Regions from separate parts of the Paenibacillus sp. 22594 genome, predicted to be linked through region 1. Evidence: riboswitches for the same ligand, from Rfam matches in the RefSeq annotation. Region 1 holds a riboswitch; each other region holds the start of a gene.
What was found. Region 1 has a riboswitch for cobalamin ahead of ACTJKB_RS24890 (hypothetical protein). Riboswitches for the same ligand answer to the same signal wherever they lie in the genome.
Positions count from the first base shown of each region.

Region 2: it holds a riboswitch for cobalamin, as region 1 does, so the genes downstream of both, metE (5-methyltetrahydropteroyltriglutamate--homocysteine S-methyltransferase) here and ACTJKB_RS24890 (hypothetical protein) in region 1, are expected to answer to the same signal.
Region 3: it holds a riboswitch for cobalamin, as region 1 does, so the genes downstream of both, ACTJKB_RS16785 (DUF4430 domain-containing protein) here and ACTJKB_RS24890 (hypothetical protein) in region 1, are expected to answer to the same signal.
Region 4: it holds a riboswitch for cobalamin, as region 1 does, so the genes downstream of both, ACTJKB_RS06360 (energy-coupling factor ABC transporter permease) here and ACTJKB_RS24890 (hypothetical protein) in region 1, are expected to answer to the same signal.

Region 1 covers NZ_JBQENA010000009.1:181,041-185,228, forward strand. The annotation lists tRNA gene ACTJKB_RS24875 (tRNA-Thr) at 159-230, opposite strand; gene ACTJKB_RS24880 (sugar phosphate isomerase/epimerase family protein) at 363-1,139, opposite strand; gene ACTJKB_RS24885 (MTH1187 family thiamine-binding protein) at 1,177-1,485, opposite strand; cobalamin riboswitch at 1,860-2,091, shown strand; gene ACTJKB_RS24890 (hypothetical protein) at 2,126-2,344, shown strand; gene ACTJKB_RS24895 (anaerobic ribonucleoside triphosphate reductase) at 2,400-4,188, shown strand, end outside.
Region 2 covers NZ_JBQENA010000002.1:470,048-474,235, reverse strand. The annotation lists gene metE (5-methyltetrahydropteroyltriglutamate--homocysteine S-methyltransferase) at 1-1,507, opposite strand, end outside; cobalamin riboswitch at 1,653-1,866, opposite strand; gene ACTJKB_RS08855 (undecaprenyl-diphosphate phosphatase) at 2,069-2,929, opposite strand; gene ACTJKB_RS08850 (DedA family protein) at 3,086-3,709, opposite strand; gene ACTJKB_RS08845 (ABC transporter permease) at 3,724-4,188, opposite strand, start outside.
Region 3 covers NZ_JBQENA010000004.1:588,749-592,936, forward strand. The annotation lists gene ACTJKB_RS16785 (DUF4430 domain-containing protein) at 1-2,083, opposite strand, end outside; cobalamin riboswitch at 2,267-2,471, opposite strand; partial or broken gene ACTJKB_RS16790 (IS4 family transposase) at 2,538-2,695, opposite strand; gene ACTJKB_RS16795 (GNAT family N-acetyltransferase) at 2,818-3,726, shown strand; gene ACTJKB_RS16800 (GAP1-N2 domain-containing protein) at 3,998-4,188, opposite strand, start outside.
Region 4 covers NZ_JBQENA010000001.1:1,408,675-1,412,862, forward strand. The annotation lists gene ACTJKB_RS06345 (energy-coupling factor ABC transporter ATP-binding protein) at 1-293, opposite strand, end outside; gene cbiQ (cobalt ECF transporter T component CbiQ) at 505-1,293, opposite strand; gene ACTJKB_RS06355 (energy-coupling factor ABC transporter substrate-binding protein) at 1,286-1,573, opposite strand; gene ACTJKB_RS06360 (energy-coupling factor ABC transporter permease) at 1,570-2,337, opposite strand; cobalamin riboswitch at 2,536-2,727, opposite strand; gene ACTJKB_RS06365 (ArsR/SmtB family transcription factor) at 2,853-3,791, shown strand; gene ACTJKB_RS06370 (hypothetical protein) at 3,808-3,948, shown strand; gene ACTJKB_RS06375 (DUF6171 family protein) at 3,938-4,188, opposite strand, start outside.

The sequences.
Region 1 (4,188 bases):
CTACAAGTTTATTACCTATAAGTTGATATAAGTCTTCACTTTTCACAGATGTGTTAACCTCCAACTTGATTATATATAGTTACAGTAGTAGGTTTATCATAAAAAAACGCAGCCCCCCGAAATCCCGGAAAGCCGCGCCATGATTGAGTTATTAAGGATGCTGGTGAAGGGAATTGAACCCCCGGCCTACGCATTACGAGTGCGTTGCTCTACCCCTGAGCTACACCAGCTTAAAGCTTTTTTTCTGTCAAACAAAATACATTATACCCCGTCTGGGGAAAAACGCAACCCATTCTTTCACAGTGCTGCGACCGTAATTTCTACAGGACCCGCGCTGCGGAGGGGAATCGAGTCCCTCAAAGTCATCCCAGCATTCCCCGTCTGCGGAAGTAATCCAGTGCCAGCCTTGCGCTCTCCAGAGAAGAAGAAGCAAAGACCTCCTGCTCCACAATATAGTGCCGAATGCCGGCGTCATCCGCAGCCTTGAAGACACTCTCGAAGTCGACCTGGCCCTTCCCAAGATCGGCTTCTTCATGGCCCGCGCCAAAATCCTTGATGTGGACCAGCGGAACGCGCCCGGCGTAACGGGATACATATTCTGCCGGTACGGCACCGCCTACATGCACCCAACCCAAATCAAACTCAGCCACCATATGCTCAGCCGGAATCCGCTCCAGCCAGATGTCGATCACAGCCTGCCCGTTGACCTGCTTGAACTCAAAGTCATGGTTATGATAGCCGTACTTCAGACCCGCCGCCCGCACAAGTTCAGAAGCCTTTTCAAAGAAGGGCACCAGTGCAAGCACATCATCCAGTGCCGGATGCTGCGGAAGCGGCGCCGAAGGCGTGATGATATACTCCAGCCCCACCTCCCGGGCATATTCAATCTCTCTCGATAATGCCGATTGCATCTTCTCCAGACTGCTGAAATCCAATCCGACATGTGCCGAGGGAGCCGCCAGCCCCAGCTCATCCAGCGTTCTGCGCAATTCGGCAGCCGATACGCCGAAATAACCAGCAAATTCTACCGACTTGTAGCCGATCTCCGCCACTTTGCACAGTGTGCCCAGAAAATCCTTTTCGGCCATATCCCGTAGTGTATACATCTGTATCCCGATCTGCTGATTCATTGCCGCCATAGAGGACACGCTCCTTGTGTGCTGTAATTATTCAGAACTATTCCGCCTGCAGCTTGCGCTCCACCGATTCTAGTTTGCTGCGGCTCGTAGAGGCTTTGTCGCGGCGGTCATCAATCTTAAGCGAAGTAGAGACACGCTGCGCACCTGCTGTGAACGGGGACTCATGCAGCGCTTCTACAGCAGCCAGAATCCGCGTGAGCGGTCCTTCAATAATCGTGCCCATGGATGTCAGTTCGTAGGTAATGCCTTCCACCGTCTCCAGCACCCGCTGCATATCAGCCACGTAGCTGCTGAGGCTGGTGCTGCCTGTGCCGATCGGAATTACGGTTACTTCACCAATCGCCATTCTGAAATCCCTCCTACTATAAAATATAAAAAAATCCGTTATATAAGTCTTCAGTCCCTTCTATTGTAACAACTCCTGTCTACCGTCACAAATCGCCTAAAGTCCTAACAACCCTCCGCAAGAAATCCCGTGATTGTACTCACCGTATATATGGAGTCTTTGTGGCGGTTTTCGGGCCAATGTTTGAATCAAATTCGGCAAAATTTGTCGTTATTCTGTGGATTACCTGTGGATTAATTGTGGACGAACACGGGAACATCTGTGGACTAACTGTGGATCATCTGTGAGTAAATCGGCTGAATCCGCCCCCAGCGCGGGCTCGCAAAAAAATGTTTACAAACACAAGATATTGGGTTATTTTTATCTAGCGACAACAAAATATAGTGGAAACAGGTGCTTCGCCTCTATAACGAGCGCTGAAGCTTAATAGGGAAGCGCGGTGCAAATCCGCTGTGGTCCCGCCACTGTAACCGGATGTTCAGCAGGCTTCCACAAGCCCTGCGGGACAGTATCTGGAGGCTCACGCCACTGAGGGCATTGCCCCTTGGGAAGGCGCCTCCGGAATTCACCGGAAGCCAGGAGACCTGCCTGTTTCCGGGCACCATCATTTACGCCTGCGAGGAACAGGAGAGGTGTCCGTATGCGGCCTGCAAAAGCAGATTTAGCCTTCCCCCAGGATGGGAAGCAAAGGCTGCCGATACCTGAATGCGATAAGCCTTATCGCGTTCAGGTATCGGCTTCTGCGGGAAAGCTTCTTTCCATGGAGACCATCCGCAAATATCCGGTTTCGGTTATTTGTGTTACGCATCCGGGCATTTTCCGCCGTCCTCGGCGGAAGATGCTCTTTTTACTGAGTTAACGGGTGTCTTATTACTATCAGGACGTTTTTTATATACGGAGAGGAGAGCTGCACAATGACGTTGCTGGAGAAACGGTACAACGGTGGACAAGATGCACAGGAGGTTATGTTAGAGGAACTCATCCATTTGGGGCGCGATATTATCGACAGCCGGGATTTGGATCTGCTGCGCGAGAATGCCAATTTGAACGGAGAAAGCTTTTCCGGCAAAATGAGTAAGTTCGGCAGTGAGTATTCCAAGTGGTATGCCCGCAACTTCACAATGCCGCCGCAACTGGTACAGGCTACCCTCGATAACGTAGTGTATGTCCATGATCTGGACCAATACGCCATCGGAACCACCAACTGCATCTTTATCCCGTTCGAGCGTCTTCTCCGCGAAGGCTTTAACACTGGCAACGGCAGTGTGCGACCTCCGAACTCGATTATGACCGCGATGTCACTTGTGGCGATTATTTTCCAGTCTCAGCAAAATGCCCAATACGGCGGCGTATCCGCCAACAAGCTGGATTATGACCTGGCCCCTTATGTGACCAAGTCCTTTGCCAAGCTGTTCCGCAAGGGACTCGAATATTTCGAAGAAGGACAAGCTGGTGAGCATCTTGGCGAAGTCACTATGAGCCGCAGCGATCTGTCAGAGCTGTATCCGCGGGCCTTCCGCTTTGCGCTGAAGGAGACGGAGAGCGAAACGCTGCAGGCTGCAGAGAGCATGATACATAACCTGAATACGATGTCCAGCCGCTCGGGCGGCCAGATTCCTTTTACCAGCATCAACTATGGCACGTGCACCTCTCCCGAAGGTCAGCTGGTGATCAGCTCGCTGCTGACCGCAACGATGAACGGACTCGGCAGCGGCGAAACGCCGGTATTCCCGATCCAGATCTTCAAATGCAAGCAGGGCGTGAACCAGCAGCAGGGCGATCCGAACTATCACTTGTTCCTCAAGGCCGCCGAATGCTCCGCCCGCAGACTGTACCCGAACTTCGCCAATCTGGATGCGCCACTCAACATGCAATATTATGATCCGGCCGACCCGGATACTGAATTTGCAACCATGGGCTGCCGCACACGGGTGCTGGGCGACCGCTTCGGACGCAACCACTGCTCCGGCAAAGGCAACCTGTCCTTCAATACGCTCAATCTCGTGCGGCTGGGACTGGCTTACGGCACCGCCACAGGACGCCGGCTTGCCGCGGACGAGAACGGTTTCTATGACGATCTGAACCATTACATGGACATCGCTCTGGAAGGGCTGCTCCACCGCTTCCGCATCCAGGCTTCCCAGAAGGCCAAAGCCTCTGACTTCATGATGCGCGAAGGCGTCTGGGAAGGCGGCCAGGACCTGGCTCCCGAGGATTCTGTTGGCGAACTGCTGAAGCACGGCAGTCTGTCGATTGGCTTCATCGGCATGGCGGAGTGCATGAAGGCCATGTACGGCAAGCATCACGGCGAGGACATGAAGATCCATGCCAAGGCGCTCGCTATTGTCCGCCACATGCGGGAATACTGCGACCGCAAGAGCGAGGAACTGAACCTCAACATCACTCTGTTCGCCACACCTGCTGAAGGGCTGTCCGGTAAGTTCACCAAGGTGGACCGTAAAGTAATTGGTTCCATTCCGGGCATCACCGACCGTGAATACTATACGAACTCTTTCCACATCCCGGTCTACCATGAGCTGAGCGCTGCGCAGAAAATCAGCCTGGAAGCCCCGTTCCATGAATACTGCAATGCGGGTGCAATCTCTTATGTGGAGCTGAATGGTAATGCACGCAGCAACCCGGCGGCTTTTGTCAAGATTATCCGTTACGCGCTGGAGCAGCAAGTCAGCTATTTCAGCATCA
Region 2 (4,188 bases), on a different contig from region 1:
CGCCAAAGAACTCGACCATGTCCGTCCGCTCAAACTCACCATGCACCAGCACATCCAAGCCAAGCTCCTCCTGAAGTGTAATTGCTTCGGCGATTTGACGGCGGACGAACGTATCATAGCGCTCCTCATTCCATACCCCTTTGCGCCATTTGAGACGCGCCTGACGAACCTCAGCCGTCTGTGGAAAGCTACCGATGGTTGTAGTCGGGAGCAGGGGCAAACGCCATTTCTCCTGCTGCAGCTGCACTCGCTCTGCGAACGGCAGGCTCCGGCTGTCCGGAAGTTCGTCCAGACGGCGGACCTGCTCCGCCACATCCCGGCGGCCGCGTTCAGGAAGTGCGCGGAAGACAGCCAGCGCTTCCCGGCTCTCTGCAAGCTCCGCCTCGGCCGTTCCGTTGTCACCGCCTGCGGCTGCGGCGAGCAGCCGAAGCTCTGCCAGCTTCTCGTCGGCGAAGGCCAGTGCCTGCTTCACGGCAGGCTTCAGCTTTCCTTCGCTCTGCACCGTTACGGGTACATGGAGGAGGCTGGAGGATGGCTGAAGAATCAGCCGGTCCAGCGGTACATGAAGAGCCAGCTTCTCAATCAGTCCAAGCTTGGCATCAGGGTCTGCGCGCCAGATACTGCGGCCGTCGATAATGCCAGCACCCAGCCATTTATCTTCCGGCCAGCCAAGTCGTTCGATCGCCTCCAGATTCGCGCCGCCATCGTGGACGAAGTCAAGTCCAATCGCTTGTACCGGCAACTCAAGCAAGGCTTCCAAGGGTTCAGCCGCTTCGAAATAAGTCTGTAGAATCAGATTCAAGCCGGGGACTGCAGCGGAAATCTCGCCATAAATGGTCTTCAGCAGGGCAATTTCTCCTTCGTTCAGTCCTATAACGATGGCCGGTTCGTCAATCTGCACCCAAGCTACACCTTCCTGCTGAAGCTCCTGCAGCAGCTGAATATAAGCCGGCAGGAAGCGGGCAGCAACCTCCCCGATTTCCGCAGCCGGAAATCCCTTGGACAGCTTGAGGAAAGTATAAAGTCCGACGATAACCGCTTTACCTTCAATACCTGCCTGCGTTTTGGCAAAGCGGTAGGCGGCCAGCGGTTTGTTCTCAGTCAGCCGGGGTGTAAGGCTGCCGATCTCCGGCACGATATAATGGTAATTCGTATTGAACCATTTGGTCATCTCGCAGGCCGGGGCAGCAGCATTGCCGCGGGCCATGGCGAAATATAGATCAAGCGGGACCGCTCCGCCGTCATAATCATAACGGGGCGGCACAATGCCGAACATGACAGCTGTATCCAGCACATGATCGTAGAAGGTGAAATCATTCACCGGGATCAGGTCAATACCAGCCTGTTGCTGCGACTGCAGATGCTGAAGCTGAATGTCCGCCATTTCAGCACGGAACTCTTGCTCGCCAATTTTGCCGGACCAGTAAGCCTCCAGCGTTTTTTTCCATTCACGGTTTTTGCCGATTCTCGGGTATCCCAGATTGCTGGTGATCCATTTAGTTGTCATTGAGATCTGCTCCTCATCTGTTCGCGATTTGTTGTTTGTTCTTATAAAAAGACGCCTCTCCCGAAAAATAAGCCATAGGGAAAGACGCCCATTGATCTTTTTAATGGAATAACGTCCGAACACCTCCCTATCTTCCGTAGGTACTGCAGTGCTTCAGAGTCAGGCAGGTCTCCTGGCTATCGGAGTCATCGTTCTTCAGCAAGTCTTCCCGGCTGGATCTACCTGTCTGCCAGTGACACATTTAGCTGGAACTCTTCCGTTACAGTGGCGGGACCGCGTCGGTTTCGAACCGAACTTCCCTATTAAGCTGGACAAAAGCTACGTTCACTCCGTCCGGCACCTGTCTCCTATATTCGCTTTTCAAAACTTCATCCTTTAGTCTGATGCCATCATACTGTACCCTTTTTACCATCTGCAACAGATTCCGCCGATTCCAGCTATACACATTCGCTATAGCAAAGCAGCTTTTTGCCCGATTGGGCATCTGAATCTTGATCAGTCCTCATGACAAAAAGGCGATACCCTCCAAGGAAGGCACCGCCCGCATTATTCTTTTCTATTCTAGAACCAAACCAGATAAACCACCACAGCAAGAACAATCCGGTAAATCGCAAACGGCAGCAGCTTGATGCGGTTGATCAGCTTCAGGAAGAAACGCATGGACAGCAGCGCGAACAGAAAGGCGCTGATGAACCCGGCAATAAAGAACGGCAGCGCATCGAGAGTGAAATACTGCCAGTTCTTCAGCAGTGAAATCAGGCTGGCTCCAGCCATAATCGGCACCGCCATAATGAAGGTGAAGTCGGCAGCGGCACGGTGGCTCATTCCGAGCAGAACACCACCGGAGATCGTTGATCCGGAACGGGAGAACCCTGGCCATAGCGAGAAACACTGGATCAGACCGACCGATAGCGCCTGCCTATATGTAATTTGGTCGACACTCTCCGCTTTGATCTTTTTGGGGGCGAAAAGGTCTGCGCAGATCATTAGAATCGCTCCGACGACCAGACCAATCAGCACCGTTGAGGTCGAAAACAGATGCTCATCAATATAATCCTCGAACAGAAAACCCAGCACCCCAGCAGGGATAAGACCCACAAGCACCTGTGCCAGCTTCAGCCGTCCCGTGGTTTCCACTGCAGGCTGCCCTTCCGGCACCGCTGTCAGCTCTTTGCGGCTGAACCGCTTCAGACCCAGAAGATCAATAAACCTGTTGCGGAAAATCACCACCACGGCCAGGATGGAGCCCAGCTGAATCACTACCTTGAACGTATTCGCTGTGTATTTTCCGAGAAATTCCTGCGATTTCAGCCACATATCATCGACAATAATCATATGACCCGTGGAGGATACCGGAGCAAATTCAGTCAAACCTTCAACAATACCCAATATGATTGCTTTAATTATAGTCAAAAGCTCCATAGAATCTCCTCCTAAAAGTTTTGTGAGCATCACATCTACTGAAATCACTTCGTTCAAAACTCGCTTCGGAAGCATAAACTTAGTTTTGTGAGCATCACATCTATGAAATCACTTCGTTCAAAACTCGCTTCGGAAGCATAGACATGGTTGATATTGTTAGCCGCGGGCTTTGCCGGCGGTATGGCGTTTACGCAAATACATCAGTCCCAGCACGAGAATTCCTCCGGCAATCAGGGCGTAGACCACGCTGGAGTATGCTTCTATATACCCGCCTATGTCCTCCCAGGACTCTCCGAGGGCAGCACCCAGCAGGATCAGCAGTGTATTCCAGCCCAGCGTGCCGATGGTTGTAAACAACATGAACAATCCGAATTTCATTCCCGACATCCCTGCCGGAATCGAAATCAGGCTGCGCACCAGCGGAATCATCCGGCAGAACAGCACCGTCCAGTAGCCGTATTTGTCAAACCAGGCATCGGCCTTGCGGATATCACTTTTCTTGATCCGTATCCATTTTCCATATCGGTCCACGATCCGCTCCATTCGGCTGACATCCAGCATCCGGCCGATCCAATACAGAATGGCTGCACCCAGCAAAGAACCCGCCGTAGAGGCAATGAGCACACCCGGTATCGTGAGTCCGGAGGTTGTAGTCATAAACCCGCCAAAGGGCAGGATGACCTCTGAAGGTATGGGAGGAAAGACATTTTCCAGCGCCAGCATCAGAAAAATACCGGCATATCCGAACTGCTCCATAATATCTGTAATCCAGGTTTTCATTCGATTCCCTCCATCTAGATGAGATTTTTCTTGAGGTTGCGCAAATAGCGGCTGCGGATGAAGAAGAAGTACAGTGTCTGGGCAGCCAGATAACTGGTCAGCACTGCTCCGGTCTCGGCAGCGATGGACAGATAGAACAGCCGTTGCAGCGCAATAAAAGCAAACAGGCTATGCAGAACCGCCAGCAGCACCGGAATGAAAAACATGAGTGCCAGCTGCAGCGTCGCAATACGGTCCAGCTCCTGGTCGGTCAGACCCATTTTGGACAGGGTGGAATACTGCAGGCGGTCATGATCCAGATCCATATAAAGACGGAAGTAGAGGAAGCTGCCGGCAGCGATGAAGAAGACGGTTCCGACAAGCAGCGAAGCAAACAGCATGGTGCTGTACAGCGTGCGCTGAATCTCAAATAAGGTTCCGCTGATCACGACGGCATAAGCAGACTTTTCTTCATAGGGAACCTTCCCTTTGGCAGCGAG
Region 3 (4,188 bases), on a different contig from region 1:
TCTTTTGCGTCACGGTAACGGTAAAAGCTTCCCCCGGCTTAGGCTGCGCTGGACTGACCTGTACCGTATCCACCACCTGGGTATCCGCACCGGCATAATACACCAGCACCCGGTCGGATGCCTCCAGTACATAATCCCCCATCCCGACAGACGGGTAGATCCATTCGCCGCCCCGCTGCACCGCAAAGCTCCAATAGCCCTTATACGTGCCGCTCTCTATTCCGTTGATCGACGAGACATAGCTGCCAAAAGAAGATTCTGTAATCTTCAGCGGAATATTGCCGGACTCGGCGAGCTTCTTCAGCGCTTCCAGTGTATTATACGCCTCCAGCGCACCGTCAATGACTGGCCCCTGCGGTCCTTCAACCGACAGATAAGCCGCTACATTCTTGGGAGCGATCTTCAAAGACTGCGTATATTTCGCAACTGCCGGGGCCTTCCCCGGAGCGTAGCCGGTCACAGCAAGCGTATAATCACCTGCTGAAATCCCTCCGGTAAAGGCTGCAGTTCCTTTTGCATCTGTTGTGACCGTATGATCCCCAATTGTCACCTGTACCCCGGCAGCGCCTGAGGTTACCGGACTGGAAGTGGATGTGGAATTATTCCATACCCATGTTTTTTGGGTGACCGTAACGGTAAAAGCTTCACCCTCTCTAGGCTGCACCTTGGAAAGGGATACTTGATCTACAAGCTGTGTATCGCTGCCGGCATAATAAACCAGCAGTTTGTCCGACTCCTTCAGCTTGAAGTCTTTCATGCCTACATCGACGCTTGCCCATTCACCACCGCGCGAAACGGCATACATCCAGCCATCATACCCGCCATAGGTCCCGGCAGAGATGCTGCCAATACCCGTGACATAGTTACCGGAAGGGTTCGTAACCGTCAGTCCGTTCGCTGCAGCTACTTTGTCCAGCGCTTCGAGTACATTTCCCGCATATGCGCTGCCCTGACCCAGTGTCTGCTCAGGGCCTTCGATCGTGAGCGGCACATAGACTAACGGATTCTGCGGTGCCGGCTTGGAAAAATCGTACAGTTTTCCGTTCGTTCCACCGCTGAACAAGCTGTAGGCCACCAGCGCCTGGAGTCCCTGTTCCGTGGCCAGCACATTGGCACTGCCGCCTTGATTATGGGCAAAGGCACCATTCTCCAGCCGGAAGCTCAGAAGTCGGCTGACCAGATCTGCTTCGTTCTTGGTGAACTCGTCACTGGTGGGGTCTACGCCATAAGAAGACAGGGCAATGATGGCCTGAGCCACACTTTCGCTGCTGTCCCCGTAACCACCGCTGGCGTCCTGTTTGGCAGCCAGCCAGGCTACGGCTTTTTGTCCGGCTGTCGCAACAGCCGGGTCATTCTTATGAGCAGAGAGTGCGGTCAGGACGATGGCCGTCATATCCGGATCGCTCGCCCCCGGGAACAGAGCAAAGCCGCCGTCACTGTTTTGCTTGGATAGAATTTCGCTTAACAATGTTGTCTGATTCCATTTGGCATCCCCGGGAAGCGTATAGCTTCCGGAATCAAGTGCCAGCAGTGCATATACCGGAGCATTCAGCGACTGGCCGCTGATTTTGTCACTGTTGTAGATGCGCTCCAGCAGATTGTACCCTGCCCCCGAACCGCTGCCGGCAAAATTCGCCGGATCCCCGCCGGTCGCCCGCACGGCAAGCACAATCCGCGCATAATCCGTAACGTTCGGGAAGATACCTCCCGCAGCCTGCACCTTCTGTGCAAGCGACTGGGCATAGCTCTCCGGCACCCGGTAGCCCGCCTGGGCCAGGCCGATCGCCTGCCACTCCGAGGTCACACCGCCGCTGATAATATATTCGGCAGCTGTATACGTTGCCTGCGAGACCGATACCTGTCCCCCGGAAGCTGCTGCGGTTAGTGCCGCTGCGGCTTCTCCGTCCGCAGAATGGTCAGCCTCATACACAGCGTCTGCAACACTATTCGTTACCTTGTTAGCGGAGGCTCCTGCCGCAGCAAAAGCCTGTCCCGCCGGAACCACAGCGGTACCTGTAATCGAAATAACCAGTAATAAGACCAGACCAAGTATAAAAGACTTGGCAGAATACAATGTCTTCATCGTCAACCTCTTTCCTTTTTAATGAAATGGATTGTAGTGCACTGCAGGGGGTAACCTTAACAACATAAAGACCGCCCTTGTTCAGGGCGGCCCGGGAAGAATACAAAGTGAAGGTTGCGGCTGTCCTAAGCTCCGGACTCCATCCATCTGTATATGTTCCGCATTCTTACCCCACGAAGAATAGAAACGTTCACGAAAAAGGCAGGTCTCCTGGCTTATGCCTCATTGCTGCTCTTGGCCTTCCCATCCTTATATCCGGACAGTGGCCGCTCTAAGAGCCGCTCCGCATTTACAGTGGCGGGACCGCGCCGGATTTGCACCGTGCTTCCCTTTTAAGCCGATTCTGTTTCTGCGAAGCAGAACCGGCACCTTCTCCATAACCTATTAAATTTTAATATCAATAATCATATCCAGTATTCCCTTGTATGTCTATAGACAAGCTGTTTCATAGTGGACGTAGGCGGTTTCGCTTTCCTTGCACCAGATAGCGCTGTTTCATCTCTTTCAGCATGCCAATCACGGAAAAACCTCTGACGGTGAGCTGACGAAGCAGAGGCGCTTGCGTAAAGCAACTATCATAAATACGTAGTCGGCGGTGAATCCTACACTCAAAACTAGACTGGCTACACGCTACGATAAACTGTCTTGGGATAGTTTAGTTATACCTTATATTTACCCTTATATATTAAAGCTTCCCGTGGTAGTGTGAACATAAAGACAATGGGGGGATATTTGTGTTTTCTAGTGAAAATATAGATATTGATAACATCGGCCTAGTTAACGATTATAAAGATAGCAAAGTTTACAGGGATAGTTTTAATCAACTAGCGACTTTGGTTTTTGATATCAACTTTGAAGATTGGTATCAGAAAGGATTCTGGGATGATCGTTATATATGCCATTCTTTCATCAGAGATAATGTAGTCATTGCCAATGTATCAGTTAGCAAAATGGACTTGATGATAAATGGATTTAATAAAAAAGCGATTCAAATTGGAACAGTTATGACTCATCCGGATTTTAGAGGGAAAGGACTTTCTGGAAAATTGATGAGGCACGTTCTAGATTTTTACGAGCAAGATTGTGATTTCTTCTTCTTATTCGCTAATAGCAGTGTAATTGATTTCTATCCAATATTTGGATTTAAAGCCGTTGGTGAATCCCAAATCAAACTTAAATATCACCCCACTCCAAATGCGGATACCACCTTGCGCAAGTTGAATTGTTCCCATAAAGAAGACTTGGCATTTATCAAAAGAATGGTTTTGTCTCGCCGACCTGTTTCAGAACAATTTGGTGTTATTAATAACCTAGGACTCTTTATGTTTTACGCTATAAAAGTATTTCCCGAATCAATATATTATTCGCAAGAGGACGAGGCTATTATCGTCTATCAACAAGAAGGTCATAACCTAAATTTATATGATGTAGTTAGTCAATGTGACGTTAATTTAGATCGCCTACTTAAGCGTATTGCTAATGAGCAAACAGAATATATTCATTTTCATTTCACACCAGATCAATTGCCTGAGAACGTACAGTACGAGTGGATGGACAACAACGGTGATATGCTTTTTATAAAGTCTAACTTTACTTTAGATCCAAGCTCAAAATTCTGTGTACCTGCATTAGCACATGCTTAGAGTTATACTTTTCTTTGTCATATTTAACTCTAACGTAGAACGTTAGCATTCAATGAAACAGCGACAGTCTAGGACTTTCTTGTCCTTTACTGTCGCTGTTTCAATTTCCAGGGTCGGTCTGATACTTTAAAACACGCCCAGCGTTCGACTTCCCGGGTTCAACTCATATACACCATAAATTAGCAAAAATCCCGAACTGCACGCGCCCCACACTCATGGCTAATCGTGCTGTTCAGGATAATGTGTTGAAAACATATTCTACTGCCACGCATCATTCGCTGTCCGTATCACCAGTTGCCTTAGGCGAAGGTTCAGCGCTTGAAGAGGTGTCCGCCCCGGCGCTCGGGGTGCTGACTGCTGCCTTGCCCGAAGCCGGCTGCAGGATCAGCTTGTACTCCCCGGCGATAATCATGTCGCCTGCGGCCAGCTTCGCGCCGGCCTCCAGCTGCACGGTCACCTCGA
Region 4 (4,188 bases), on a different contig from region 1:
GTGCGCTTTTTCTGGCCCAGGCTGAGCTGATGAATGGGTTTATCCTTTAGAGCAGTAAGGTTCAATTGCTCCAGAACGGCAGCACAACGTGATTCAATTTCCGTCTCATCCATACCGGTGCCCCGCAGCCCGAAGGAGATATCCTCCAGTGGCGTGCTCAAGATCAGCTGCTGCTCAGGGTCCTGAAAGACCAGACCGACTCTGCGGCGCAGGGCGGCCAGTTCTTTTTTGGTGTACGATACAGGCAGTCCCGCTTGCAGCAGCGTACCTTTTTGCGGCCGCAGCAGACCCACCGCATGGAGAAATAACGTTGATTTGCCGGATCCGTTATGTCAAGCAAGGCTGTTTTACAGCCCTTGGGGATGGCCACGGTCAACCCGCGGAGTGCAGGCTCCATCGTGTCCGGATAATGAAATATGACATCTTCAAAGTCCAAACTGTACTCTATATTCATGTTGCTCCTCTTTTCCAGGCGGCTTCACTCATGGATCATCATCTTTTGCATCAAGCCCATAGCAGCCACAGTTGCGCAGCCACCAGGAGCGCGATTCCGGCATAGGCTTCAAAAGCAAACCTTAGCGGCACTGTGCGCTTCACATAGGGCGGTAAAAGAATCTCCTCGGTAAATCCCCGGGTTGCCAGCCCCTGCGACAGCCCATAGTACCGGTGCATGGTGTTTGCGAACAGTGAAGCTGCCATACTTGCAGCCTCCCGCAGTTTGGACCTGAAGCCCCTTTGACCGCCACGCAGGCGCCTGGCCAGAAGCAGGCCATGGGCTGTGTCATCCAGCAGGAACAGGAAGCGGTACATAATCAGCATCAGTTCCAGCACAATCTGCGGCATCCGCAGTCGGCGGAGCACCTGCAGCAGCTCGCCAAACGGTGTCGTCAGTATAATGAACAGGCAGCAGGCCAGGCAGGCTGACACCCGGGCCAGCAGCAGCACAGCCCGCATTCCCCCTGCCGGGGTCATGTACAAAACCCGGGACATTCCTGGTATCTGCAGATACCAAGAAGCCTCTCCGGCAGCCGGATGGCCGAGCTCCACCAGCAATGCCGGCAGGCTGAGGCCGAAGAACAACAATGCTGTGCCGACAAGTAGGCCATATGCACGCGGAGGGATTTTGGCGTAGAGAAGACACCACCGCATCATCCAGAGTGCAATAAGCATCTGAAGCGCCGGATGCAGCACATAAGCGAGTACGAACATAACGGACGCAAAAAGGCTCTTCCACATCGGGGACAGCTGCCTCAGGGCATTGCTGCAGGATAACGCATCCATTCTTCTAATCATTCAGCTTCTGCCGGTCCTGTCTCCCCCTCAAGAGACCCAGCGTATAGCCGATAACTCCTGCACCAAGAGCCGCCTGCAGCGCGAACAGCATGCTCTCCGTCTCACCCGGCAGCTCGGCCAGCGGCTTGAACCAGGGCTTGTATGCGGGATCAATCTCCGTGATTGCGCTCTCGGCCGCGTCATCGGCTCCGCCGAAATCCCCGTTCACGAGCAGAAGCGGCAGGACCACCAGCAGAATCACTGCGAGCAGCATCAACAGGTTTCTCCATTTGTTCTTCACCGTTCGCTTCCTCCTCCGGCTGCACGTTTGAGCAGTGACAGCTCCTGCGGACTGTAAGCCTTCAGCCAGTTCCAGAGCAGCACGGTCAAGAGTCCTTCGCTGACTGCCAGTGGAATCTGGGTCACGGCAAATATACCGCCAAATTTAGCAAAGGAAGCCAGCACGCCGCCATCTGCTGACGGAAAAGCCACCGCAAGCTGAAAGGAAGTGACGACATAGGTCATCAGATCCGCTACCGCAGCCGCACAGAACACTGCCAGCTTTTCCCGTCCATTCAGTTTCATAATCAGCCTATAGGCCGCATAACCGGCAAAAGGTCCGGCCACCGCCATGGAGAAGGCGTTCGCGCCAAGTGTAGTAATCCCTCCGTGCGCCAGCAGCAGTGCCTGGAACAACAGCACAACCGATCCGATCACACTCATCGGCAGCGGCCCCAGCATCACAGCGCCAAGTCCCGTCCCTGTAGGATGGGAGCTGCTTCCGGTTACCGACGGCATTTTAAGGGCGGACAGTACGAATGTGAAGGCACCCGACAGACCCAGCAGCAGCTTCAGCTCGGGATTGTCCCGGGTGATTCGGGTAAGCTTACGGACTCCCAGCAAAAAGAATGGCAGAAAGGCCACCCACCAGAACAACGCCCAGCCTACCGGTAAAAAACCTTCCATAATGTGCATCGCTTCAGCTGTGCCCGGTTCATTCAGCAACAAATAAACGGCAAATACACAGACCAACGCTGCAAAACGCCAAAAACTGCGTTTGTGCATTCAAAAACCTCCATCCTTAATTCTGACATGGTGAGAAACATATAAGTCTTAGATTTCAAACCAAAAACTCCCGCCCTGTAGGGGTGGGAGTTACATGTACGTGTTCAGATCACAAAGAGAAGGCTGCTCCGCCGCCAAAACAAGCAGCGCACCCCCATCTGATCATCCGTTCGTACACCGCTCCTATCCGCGTAGAGTCGTGTGTGCGCAAACAAGGTAGGTCTCCTGGCTCGGGATCACAGCATGGCTTTCGTCTTCCCCGGAGCTATCACCGAGTGACCTTTTGAAAGCCGGCTCTTCCTTACAGTGGCGGGACCGCTCGGGAGTTGCACCCGATTCCCTGTTATCCCTTGATATACAATCAAAGGCACCTTGTTTCGTCGCTGATTCATCCTGTACATCATAGCGGACATCGCTCACACATGTCTGTGATAAAAGTGCAGCCGCAGGAAGCTTGTAAGAATGCCGCTTGAGTAATATAATTATTAACTATAATCCTGTATCGGAGGCTTTTCATGAAACTTGATCTTACTGAAGAATCCCTGCCGGTGTACGAAGCATTATCCAGCTCTGTACGCCTGCATATGCTCCGTCTGCTCGCCGTTCAGCCCATGAATGTCAAGGAATTAGCCGGAGCAGTCAAGCTCAGCAGTGCGATCATGACCATGCATGTGCGTAAGCTGGAAGCCGCCGGGCTGATCCGCACCCATATGGCTCCCGGACGGAGCGGCCTGCAGAAAATCTGTACGATTGACGTGGACCATGCTGAGATTCTGTTCCCGGGCCAAGACAAAATAGAGCGTAAATGCCACCGGAAAGAGATTCCGGTCGGGCATTATTCCAATTTTCAGATCGAACCGACCTGTGGACTGGCTACCACTGAGCAAATCATCGGCAACTTTGACGATCCGCGTTACTTCTGGGATTTGGAGCGGATGAATGCCGGTATTCTCTGGTTTGGCAAGGGGTATGTCGAATATAAAATCCCCAACTTTCTGCTGTCCAGCCAGCAGCCGGAGGAACTGGTTATTACGATGGAGATCGCCTCAGAAGCGCCGTCCATCAATAACAATTGGCCTTCGGACATCACCTTTACCCTGAACGGGCACAAACTGGGCTATTGGACCAGTCCCGGTGATTACGGAGACAGACAGGGCAAATATACCCCCTCCTGGTGGCCCGCACTCACCAATCAATACGGATTGCTCAAGCAGCTGAGGGTTACGCCCAAGGGTACTTTTATGGATGGTCATAAACTGTCCGAGGTTACACTTGACCAGGTGGGCATTCGCAGCAAACAATGGACGTTCATGCTTTCGGTGGAAGAGGACGCCGAGCATATCGGGGGTCTTACCCTGTTCGGTAAAGGGTTTGGCAATTATAACGAAGACATGCTGGTTGATCTATACTATACAGATATGCCGGATAGCAGTGAGGCGGCCGGATCTGCATAAGCCCACTTATACGTGAGTGAACAAAAACAAGAACCCCCGAATTCCACAGTTTACCAAGCTGGTGGAATTCGGGGGTTTTGGGTTCAGCCATGTTCATGCGATGCTGTATTCTAGACAGCCAGGCCTGGACGACATCTGTATCGCGCCTATTCGTTAACCGGCTGCCACAGGCCGCCGCCGGGAAGCGGACAGCCACGTGCTTTCAACCGGGCAACAACCGGAATGATGCAGCCACAGGCGGTGCAGGTTACACCATCCTGCAGTTTGGGGCAGGTGCTGCACATGGCGACCCGCTCCGCATACACCTGATCTGAAGCAGTGTTGCCTTCATTGAACATCGACGACGCCAGAATACGGGCGATCTGCGCTTCTGTTACTTTATAATCGTCCCGACAGC